3 regions of the Halomonas sp. JS92-SW72 genome follow, and region 1 is predicted to be linked to each of the others. Evidence: riboswitches for the same ligand, from Rfam matches in the RefSeq annotation. Region 1 holds a riboswitch; each other region holds the start of a gene.

Region 1 (3,266 bases):
ACCAGGGGATCGAGGGCTGGGTAGCGAGGCAGGCGCGACCCGGTCCGGAGCCTCAGAGGTCGTGGCCCGTCACTACTCGGCAGATATCGGCGAAGCTTTGCGCCACCGGGACACCGCTCAGCTTTCCGCCGTTCGAGCCCACCGCGCGACGAATGTCCGCCGCCGAGACCAGGCCGCGAATCCACTCGCGCCCCTGGTGGCCATGCTCGGTCACCAGCAGGTGCTGGTCGGTCATCGCCTCCAGCGACAGCAGCAGGTCCTCGATGGTCAGCGAGGCCAGCTGCTCCAGCGGCATGGCCGACAGCTTGTGCCAGGGGGTCATGATCATGCCCACGGTGACCTCGTCACGCGACAGGTCGCGCTCCTGCATGGCGAGGGTGATGCGCCGGTCGCCGATCACCTCCCGGGCGGTCAACACCCCGAGGCAGTGCCCCCGGTCATCGATGACCAGCAGCAGGCGAATGCCACCGTGACGCATCATCAGGTGCGCCTCGTCCACACCAACATCGGCAGCAATGGTGCGTGGCGTAAGCACCGAGAAGTCGGTGAGCACCTCGAGGGCGGAACTCGATGCGCTCAGCGGCGGGCGGTGCGGGTTGACCAGCAGCAGCGGGGCCGCGAGCTGGCGAAGCGGCTGGTGGGAAAGATTCAGGGTATTCATGGAAGGGCCTCCTCGGCAGGACAGTGGGGTGCCAACGGCACCTCTCGTCTCCAGGTTTCCAGAGCTCTCTTAAGGCAGGCTTAAGGCGGCGACACCCCCGCACGTCCCGTTGCGCGACAGCCAACGGCGCCACCCGGCGAGGCTCACGGCCGGGCGGCGCCGCTGCCTGACTCACACCATGCGCTTCAGGGTGTGGTCGCGCAGCCAGAACTGGTGGGCCAGGCTGGCCAGCACGTGCACGCCGATCAGCAGCCACAGCAGGTTGGCCAGCACCTCATGGCTCTCCTCGGCGGCCTCCTCCAGCCACTCGATCTCGGGGCCCGGAGCGATCAGCGCCGTGCCGAAGAATTCCACGCCGTGGCCGCTGCCCAGGGCGGCGAGCAGGCCGCTCACGGGGATCAGCAGCATCGCCGCATAGAGCGCCAGGTGCCCCAGCCGGGCCGCCCACTGCCAGTGCGCATGAGACTCGAGCCTGCCGTGGTTTACCCCGCGCCACAGCAGCCGGAACACCAGCAGACCCAGCAGCAGCAGCCCGACGCTCTTGTGCAGCGTCATCGCCTCCCGCTCGCTCATCCCGACGAGCTCCGCCAGCCACTCGGTGCCGAGCATCAGGATCAGCAGCGTGGCCATGCCCCAGTGAAGCGCCCGAGAGACGGCGCCGTAACGTTGTGCGGAATCCAGCCAGTTCATGTCGTCACCCTCCTCGTTCGATGGATGATGACCGTTCTACGCCAGTGCGGCTGACAGGAACCTTAACGCCCCGTTCATGGGGCGTTCATCCTCGCGTCGTGGCGCGCATCGACGGTCCCGAGCCGCTCAGTCCGCAACGGCGGTGTCACACCCCGGTCATGCCGCCGTAAGCCATCCTTAAGAAAGGGGCGCCACAGTCGGATGTGATGACGGATCACTCACGCGAGGCGACGCCATGACCCGGAGCGCAACGATGTTGCTCGATGCCACCCCCATCACCGAGAACCGCGCCCTCCTGCCGCTGCTGATCATGGGCCTGGCGCTGCTGGCGCTTGGCGTGCTGGCCGCCGGCTGGGATCCCGTGGAGCTGCCCATGGGGCTGGTCGCCCTGGGGGCCGCGACGGCCGTCCTGCTGGGCCCCGAACCGTGGCGGGGCAAGGAGGCACTGGAGGCCACCAACTGCCTGGTGCTGGCCAGCCTGATCACCCTGGTGGGGTTTCAGGTGATGGCCTGACCCCCCGCCTTTACAGCCCTGCCGCAGGCGTGGATAGTGGGTCCTGACGACAGGGGCGCCGCGCAGCAGCAGCTGGGCGGCTGAGAGGCACCCTTGGAACCTGAACCGGATCATGCCGGCGTAGGGAGTCGTGCAGCCCCGGCGCTCGCCTGCCTGCACCTCCCGCGCCCGGGAGGCCCCATGCTCACCCCCCTTTCCCCCTCGCTGGATGTCGCCGCCCACCTGGCCCGGGTGCGCGAGCGCGCCCCGCTGATCCACAACATCACCAACCTGGTGGCCATGAACACCATGGCCAACGTCCTGCTGGCCATCGGCGCCTCGCCGGCCATGGTTCACGCCCGGGAGGAGGCCGCGGAGTTCACCGCCCTCGCCGACGCCCTGACGGTCAATATCGGCACCCTCTCGCCCCACTGGGTGGACGCCATGGACGAGGCCGCCGAAGCGGCCCGCCTGACCGGCAGGCCCTGGGTGCTGGACCCGGTGGCGGTGGGTGCCACCGCCTACCGGCGCGAGACAGGCGCGCGCCTGCTGGAGCGCCTTCCCACGGTGATCCGCGGCAACGCCTCGGAGATCATCGCCCTGGAGGCCCGCGGGGCCGGCGGGCGCGGCGTGGACAGCAGCGACCCGGCCGCGGCCGCCGAGCAGGCCGCCGTGCGACTGGCCCGGCGCATCGGCTGCGTGGTGGCGGTGACCGGCGAGGTGGATCTCGTCACCGACGGCCGCCGCCTGGCCCGGGTGCGCGGCGGCCACCCGCTGATGCCGAGGGTCACCACCCTTGGCTGCTCGCTCACCGGGGTGGTGGCCGCCTTCCTGGTCGGGGCCGAGGATCCCTTCGAGGCCAGCGTGGCGGCGCTGGCCTGCTACGCCGCGGCCGGGGAGCTCGCCGGCGAGAGTGCCCGGGGGCCGGGCAGCTTCGCCGTGGCCTTCCTCGACGCCCTGCACGCCCTGGATGGCGAGACCCTGAGGGACCGACTGCGACTGGAGATGACCGATGAGACTTGATCTATCCCTGTACCTCGTTACCGACCCCGGCCTGTGCGCCGAGCGCGGCCTGGTGGAGACCGTGGTGGCCGCGGTGCGCGGCGGGGTGACCGTGGTCCAGCTGCGTGACAAGCACGCCGGCGACGGCGCGATGATCGACCAGGCGCGCCGGTTGAAGGCGGCCCTGGCCGGCAGCGGCGTGCCGCTGATCATCAACGACCGACTGGCGGTGGCCGTGGAGAGCGGCGCCGACGGCCTGCATATCGGCCAGGACGACGGTGAGGTGGCGGCCGCCCGCGCGGCGCTGGGCGAGCGGGCGCTGCTCGGCCTCTCGGTGCAGACGCTGGAGCAGATGGCGCGCCTCGATGCCGAGCGCCTCGACTACCTGGGGCTGGGGCCGGTGTTCGCCACCCCCAGCAA
Region 2 (3,266 bases), 170 kb from region 1:
AGTTTAAGATCGAACGGTTTGTCAATTGGATAAAGGGCATCCGAGGACTGGTCCGCCTCCATAAAATGCTCGGGGCGGTCGTCTTGTAGTGTACCTTTCGCGCCCCCACCCTGATTTTCCGAGGGAGTGGTAAGTGTGGTGTGGGCGTTCTGTTTCTCGACTCCGAGTGCTAAACCCACCGGACTCGGCTCGGAGACACCCTCCGGTATCTTCAATTCGTTGAGCCTTGACTCTATTCCGCTAGGCAAGGCCTCTTTCGGGGTTGATTCGTCAGCTTTATTAATCATTGGGCCTTGGGCGGCTGACTCGCTACTATTCGTCTCGCGGAAAGCCTCGGACGCACTGCGCATCAGCGAGATGCAGTCGGGACACCCACCCTTCTCTGCATGAGCCAAGGCGCTTTTTCCACCAAGGTCTAGCAGTGTCGGATTTGCTCCAGCAGCCAAAAGGATGCGCAAAGTCCCCTTTTTCTTTCGGGCTGCGGCGAGCATCAAGGGTGTAGCCCCATTTTTGTCGCGTGCGTCGAGGTTGTCACCTCGTTGGATGTGTAGCTTGACCGCTGTCTCAACGCCGGCGATCACCGCCACGCGGAGAAAGGGGTTCAGGCGATTCACCGGCTCTTCCATGCTCCGAGGCCTTTCTGTCGGGACGTATCTTGGGGTGAGAGCTACGCTCGCCACCCACTGGAGGGGGTTAGTGCGTCTAGTGAGGAGGTGTGGTGACCCATGTGCACCTCAACGGCGGACTCGAAGCCGCGGCTCTGTCGGCCTTGGATCATCCGGAGTGCTAGATGAACGCTCCCCATGAGCTCGTTAATCAGAGCCTGTAGAGCCCCCGCTCCGTTGGAGCAGACGCTCGGAGGTTTCGGAGTAGAGGGCGCCTAAGATCGTATGCAGTCGCCCTAGGGCGTGTGCCTTGATTTTGGTGAATGGCATTATTGATGTTCCCTGCGAGGGTGGTCGTTCTGACTTTGTAGCTGTTATATCATTTCACGGGGCTCTAAGTCATATCGGCCAAGTGGCCTTCGACTAAGGGCTCAAGAACTTACTTCATCCACTTGTCGCCAGGGGAGTCCCGCCGCATCCGCGGGGGCTGAGAGGGCCAAGCGCCGACCCTGGAACCTGATCCGGTTCATACCGGCGGAGGAAGCGCGACATGCCCTACCTGACGTCTGCCGTGCTCGGCGCGGCGCTGCTGTGCTTTGCCTTTCTGGGCCTGCGGGCCCGCCGGGCCGACGGCCTGCTCGATGACTACGTCACCGCCCGCAACTCCCAGGGCGCCCAGGCCATCGGCCTGTCGTTCCTGGCCTCCAGCATGGGCGCCTGGATCCTCTTCGCGCCGCCGGAGATCGGCGCCTTCGTGGGGCCGGTGGCGCTGGCCGGCTACGCCATCGGCTCCTCGCTGCCCTTCATCGTGCTGGGGCTCTACGGCCCGGCGATCCGTCGCCACCTGCCCCAGGGGCGCAGCATCGGCGAGTTCGCGGAGTCCTGCTACGGCACCGGGGTGCGGCGCTGGGTCTCCTTCGTCTCGGTGGCCTACATGGCGATCTTCCTGGCCGCCGAGCTCACCGCCATCGGCGCCATCGCCGCGCTGCTCTCCGACGTGCCGCCGGCGCTGGTGGTCCTCGGGGTGGCGGTGGTCACCCTGGTCTACACCACCCTGGGCGGGCTGCGGGCGAGCCTCGCCACCGACCGCTGGCAGGCCTGGCTGCTGCTGGCCCTGCTGGTGCTGGTGGGTGGCGTGGCCTGGTGGTGGCTGCCGCCCATGCCGGCCGAGGCCGTGATGCCCTCCATTCCCACGAGCAGTGCGCTCTCCGTGGCGCTCACCCTGGTGATCGCCGTCACCGCGGCCAACCTCTTCCATCAGGGCTACTGGCAGCGGGTATGGGCCGCCGAGGATGACCGCGCCCTGGCCCGCGGGGCGCTGCTGGGCGGGGCCAGCAGCCTGCTGGTGGTGATGGGCATCGGCGGGCTCGGCATCGTGGCGGCCATGCATGCGCTACCCCTGGGCGAGCCGCCGATTCCCTTCTTCGCGCTGCTCTCCGCCGCGCCGGCCTGGCTGGGCTTGCCGGCCCTGGTGCTGGCGGTGACCCTGGTGGCCTCCAGCGTCGATACCCTGCAGAACGCCATCGCCTCCATGGCGGTGGCAAGCGTTGGCCGGCGCGGGCTCTCGGTGCGGGCGGCGCGCCTGGTCACGGTGGCGCTGATGCTGCCGGTGGTGTGGGTGGCCCTGCAGGGCTTCTCGGTGCTGCGCCTCTTCCTGATCGCCGATCTCCTGTGCGCCGCCATCCTGCTGCCGGTGCTGCTGGGCCTGTGGCGGCGCATGTCGCCCCTGGCCGCCGTGGCCGGCGGCGTGGCGGGGCTGCTCGGCGCGATCGTGCCGGGCTGGATCACCCTGGGGAGCCTCTCCGCCGGCTTCATGGCCGCCACCTTCCCGGACAGCATTCCGACGCTGCCGCCCTTCCTGGGGGCGCTGCTCGCCTCCACGCTGGTGAGCCTGCTGATCGCCTGGCTTCGCCCGGGGGCGAGATTCCAACCGACACTCCAAGGAGATGCCCGATGACCACACGAGCCGACTGGACCGCCTGGGCGGCGCAGCAGGACGCGCCGCGCCTCACCGACTGGCTGCGCGAGATCAGCGAGCCCGACTGGTCCGCCACCGTGAACCACCCGCTCTTCGACGCCATGGCCGAGGGGCGCCTCGCCGGCGCCGACTTCGCCGCCTACATGGTGCAGGACTATGGCTTCGTGGACCCCTTCACCGCGCTGATCGGCTTCGCCATCGGCCGGGCGCCGAGCATGGCCGACCGGGTGGTGCTGGGGCAGTTCATGGGCATGCTGACCAGCGACGAGAACAGCACCTTCCAGCGCACCTTCGAGGCCTTCGAGGTGCCCGCCGACCAGCGCGAGGCGCCGGACTACCTGCCCGAGACCCGCGCCTTCCAGGTGCTGCTGCGCGAGACCGGCCGCGCCGGCGGCTACGCCGAGATCCTCGCGGCGCTGGTGGTCACCGAGTGGATCTACCTGGAGTGGGCGCTGCGGATCACCCGCGCCGAGGGGCTGCACCCGCTGGTGGGGGAGTGGATCGACCTGCACGACAACCCCGCCTTCCAGGACTTCGTCGCCTGGCTGCGCCGCCGCCTGGACGAGGAGGCCGAGACGCTCGATGACGCCGCCTTCACCCGCATGGCCGAATGCTTCCGCGAGACCGTGGCCAGGGAGCGCGCTTTCCACGATGCGGTGATGCCGCGCTGAGCGGACTGCCGC
Region 3 (3,266 bases), 1.5 Mb from region 1:
CCCCAGCGGATGCCCCAGGTCATCTTGTCGACCTCCTCCTCGATGGAGGAGGTGACCGCCGAATTGCCCAGATTGCCGTTGATCTTCACCAGGAAGTTGCGGCCGATGATCATCGGCTCCGACTCCGGGTGGTTGATGTTGCAGGGAATGATGGCGCGGCCGGCGGCCACTTCGGCGCGTACGAACTCCGGGGTGATCTCCTCCGGCAGGCGGGCGCCGAAGCTCTGGCCGGCATGCTGATGGCCGAGGATGCGCTCGACCTCTGCCGTACCCAACGCCTGGCGGCGCTGGTTCTCGCGGATGGCGATGAACTCCATCTCCGGCGTGATGATGCCCTGGCGAGCGTAGTGCAGCTGAGTGACGTTCTTTCCGGGTTTGGCGCGGCGCGGCGTGCGGCTCAGGTCGAAGCGCAACTGGGCCAGGGTCGGGTCGTTGGCGCGACGCTTGCCGTACTCGCTGGTGGGGCCGTCGAGGAACTCGGTATCGCCGCGCGCCTCGATCCAGGCGCGGCGCAGTTCGGGCAGGCCACGACGCAGGTCGATCTCGGCCTGCGGGTCGGTGTAGGGGCCGGAGGTGTCGTAGACCAGCAGCGGCGGGTTCTCCTCGTCGGCGCCGGAGGTCTTGGTCGGCGACAGCGAGATCTCGCGGAAGGGCACGCGGATGTCGGGGCGCGAGCCTTCGACGTAGAGCTTGCGCGAGCCGGGCAGCGGCTGGATGGCGGCCTCGTCGACCTTGGCGGTCTCGGCGAGGAAGTGGGCGGTCTTGCTCATGGTGGGGATCCTTGGTGCGTTGTTGTCGGTGAATCAGAGGCTGCGGTCGAGCCCCATCTGCCAGAAATCGATCTCGAGCCGGGTGGCATCGCGGAACACCTCGACGAGCTCGTCGAAGCGTGCCGGGGTGACGTCGGCCAGGCGGGCGTCGAGCCATGCCAGTTCGGCGCGCATGGCGGCCTGGAACTCCTCGCCCTCGTACATGGCGATCCAGGCGTCATAGGGGTTGGCGTTACCGCGCAGGGTGTTCGGCTGGGCGCCCAGCCAGTTGGCGATCTCGCCGTAGCCCACCAGGCAGGGGGCCAGCGCCACGTGCAGGTCGAGCAGGTCGCCGCGGTTGCCGGTGTCGAGCACGTAGCGGGTGTAGGCCATGGTGGCCCGCGCCTCGGGCAGCGCGGCCAACTGCGCCTCGGTGATGCCCCATTCGCGGCAGTAGCCCACGTGCAGGCCGAGCTCCACGTCGACGATGGCCTTGAGCCCCTCATGGGCCTGGCGCAGGTCGGCCAGGGTGCGGCTCTTGTAGGCGGCCAGCGCGTAGGCCCGGGCAAAGTGGATCAGAAACAGGTAGTCCTGCTTCAGGTAGTGGCGAAAGGCGCCCTCCTCGAGGGTGCCCTCGGCGAGACCGCGCACGAAGTCGTGTTCGATATAGGCGCGCCAGTCGTCCTGGCAGGCGGCGGTGAGGTCGCTGAAGCGGTAGCCCATCTTGCCTCCGATTGTCGGGTGACGATCCGGAGTGCGGGCGAGGGAGGGAGTGGGGCCTGGGGGTGACGCGCTACACGGGGGTAGCCGGGGGAGGCCGCCGCTTGATTCCTACGCCGGTACTAACCGGATCAGGTTCAACGGGCCCCGCCGTGACGACCGCACCGGTGTGGCGCACTGTCGTATGGCGATCTCAGCCGGTTCCACCGGCACCCCGTCAAGCGAGGGTTCACTCTAGCAGGCCCGGGGGCATTTGCCAGCCCCGAGGCTACCGGTGCAGGGCTATCCGTAGATGGAAGGATCGCTCAAGGCTGTTCCGGCGACAGGCCTGCAAGGGGGCGCCATGAACCCCTCCCTGGGGGCTACCTAGACCCTCCCTGGTCCACGGACCCCCTTTCCGGCCTGTCCCCGGCGCCTTTCGCTGACGCGCCACTGGTAACTGCGATAGCTCTAGCTACCGGTGGCGGTATAGCCAGCGCACGTCCACGGCGAAGGAGAGGGTGAGCCCCGCCAGGGCGGTGGCCGCCAGCCAGCCAGCGAGCAGGTCGGACATGGCCGGCAGCAGGGCGAGCATCAGCGCAGCCACCTGCCACACGCAGACCGCCTTGCGGCGCAGGCTCTCGGGAAGCTCGCCGGCGAGCCAGGCCCAGCGCCAGCTCGCCGCCACGAAGGCGTAGCGCATGGCGCCGATGGCCAGCACCCAGGGGCCGACGCGCTCCAGCAACAGCAGCGCCAGGCAGAGCACCAGGATGAAGAAGGCGTCGAGCTCCATGTCGAAGCGGGCCCCCACGGCGCTGGCGCTGGCGGTGCGTCGGGCCACCCAGCCATCCACGCCGTCCAGGGCCAGGGCGACCAGTGCCAGGGCGAAGAGCCACTCTCCGTGGGCGGCCAGCAGGGCCGGGTCGGCCAGGGTGCCGGCCAGCAGGGCCACCAGCACGCCTCGCGCCAGGGTGACCCGGTTGGCCGTGCCCAGCCCGCCCTGGCGCATGGGGCGGCGCCGCAGGGCGCGCCACAGCAGGGCCGCCATCCCCAGGTAGGTGGCGATGGCCAGCGGCGCTACCCATGATCCCACCAGCCCCAGCGAGGCCAGAAGCCCCAGCAGGGTGAGACCGCCCAGCGCCAGCTCCATGGCCAGGCGCCAAGGCCGCGTCGCCTCGGCGGGCCCTGGCGCAGGCGGGTGGGACGAGAGAGGAGAGGGCATCCGGGCTCCCTGATGGTTGTTGATCGCCGCTGTCGATGGCCGCTGTCGACGGCCATGGTGGCGAGGCATAGCCGCTATGCTGAAGGCGATGAGCTCATGACCATTACCCTAGCAGTCGGCCCCACTGTGGACCGCCGGCAGCGATAAAATTGTTCATTTGCGTGTTATTGTACCATTATTGTAGAAGTATTCGCCCGCCTCGCCGCTGGAGCCGCCATGTCCGTCGACACCGCCACCGCCTTCTGGACCCTGGCCCCCGGTCACGGTGAACTGCGCGAGGAGCCGCTGCCCGCCGCCGGCGAGGGGGAGGTGCGGGTCAGGGCGCTGTTCGGCGGCATCAGCCGCGGCACCGAGGCGCTGGTCTTTCAGGGGCGGGTGCCCGAGAGCGAGAGGCAGCGCATGCGCGCCCCCCTCCAGGTCGGCGACTTCCCCTGGCCGGTGAAGTACGGCTACGTCAGCGTCGGGGTGGTCGAGGCTGGCCCCGCGGCGCTGCTGGGGCGGGAGGTGTTCTGCCTGCATCCTCACCAGGACCGCTACGTGGTGCCGGCCGGCGCGGTCACGCCGCTGCCGGCGGGCCTGCCCGCCGCCCGGGCGGT

The links. A riboswitch is a leader RNA that binds a small molecule or an ion and turns the genes downstream of it on or off. The one in region 1 is predicted to bind thiamine pyrophosphate.
Region 2: another riboswitch for thiamine pyrophosphate. It lies ahead of D1793_RS06630 (sodium:solute symporter); the one in region 1 lies ahead of thiM (hydroxyethylthiazole kinase).
Region 3: another riboswitch for thiamine pyrophosphate. It lies ahead of tenA (thiaminase II); the one in region 1 lies ahead of thiM (hydroxyethylthiazole kinase).

What each region holds. Positions count from the first base shown of each region.
Region 1 covers NZ_CP032147.1:1,223,352-1,226,617, reverse strand. The annotation lists gene D1793_RS05865 (CBS domain-containing protein) at 53-661, opposite strand; gene D1793_RS05860 (cytochrome b/b6 domain-containing protein) at 833-1,351, opposite strand; gene D1793_RS05855 (hypothetical protein) at 1,605-1,865, shown strand; TPP riboswitch at 1,907-2,009, shown strand; gene thiM (hydroxyethylthiazole kinase) at 2,046-2,867, shown strand; gene thiE (thiamine phosphate synthase) at 2,857-3,266, shown strand, end outside.
Region 2 covers NZ_CP032147.1:1,397,608-1,400,873, reverse strand. The annotation lists gene D1793_RS06635 (sigma-70 family RNA polymerase sigma factor) at 1-626, opposite strand, end outside; TPP riboswitch at 1,056-1,166, shown strand; gene D1793_RS06630 (sodium:solute symporter) at 1,156-2,562, shown strand; gene D1793_RS06625 (TenA family protein) at 2,559-3,254, shown strand.
Region 3 covers NZ_CP032147.1:2,762,644-2,765,909, reverse strand. The annotation lists gene thiC (phosphomethylpyrimidine synthase ThiC) at 1-770, opposite strand, end outside; gene tenA (thiaminase II) at 804-1,472, opposite strand; TPP riboswitch at 1,561-1,696, opposite strand; gene D1793_RS12925 (CDP-alcohol phosphatidyltransferase family protein) at 1,924-2,670, opposite strand; gene D1793_RS12920 (zinc-binding alcohol dehydrogenase) at 2,887-3,266, shown strand, end outside.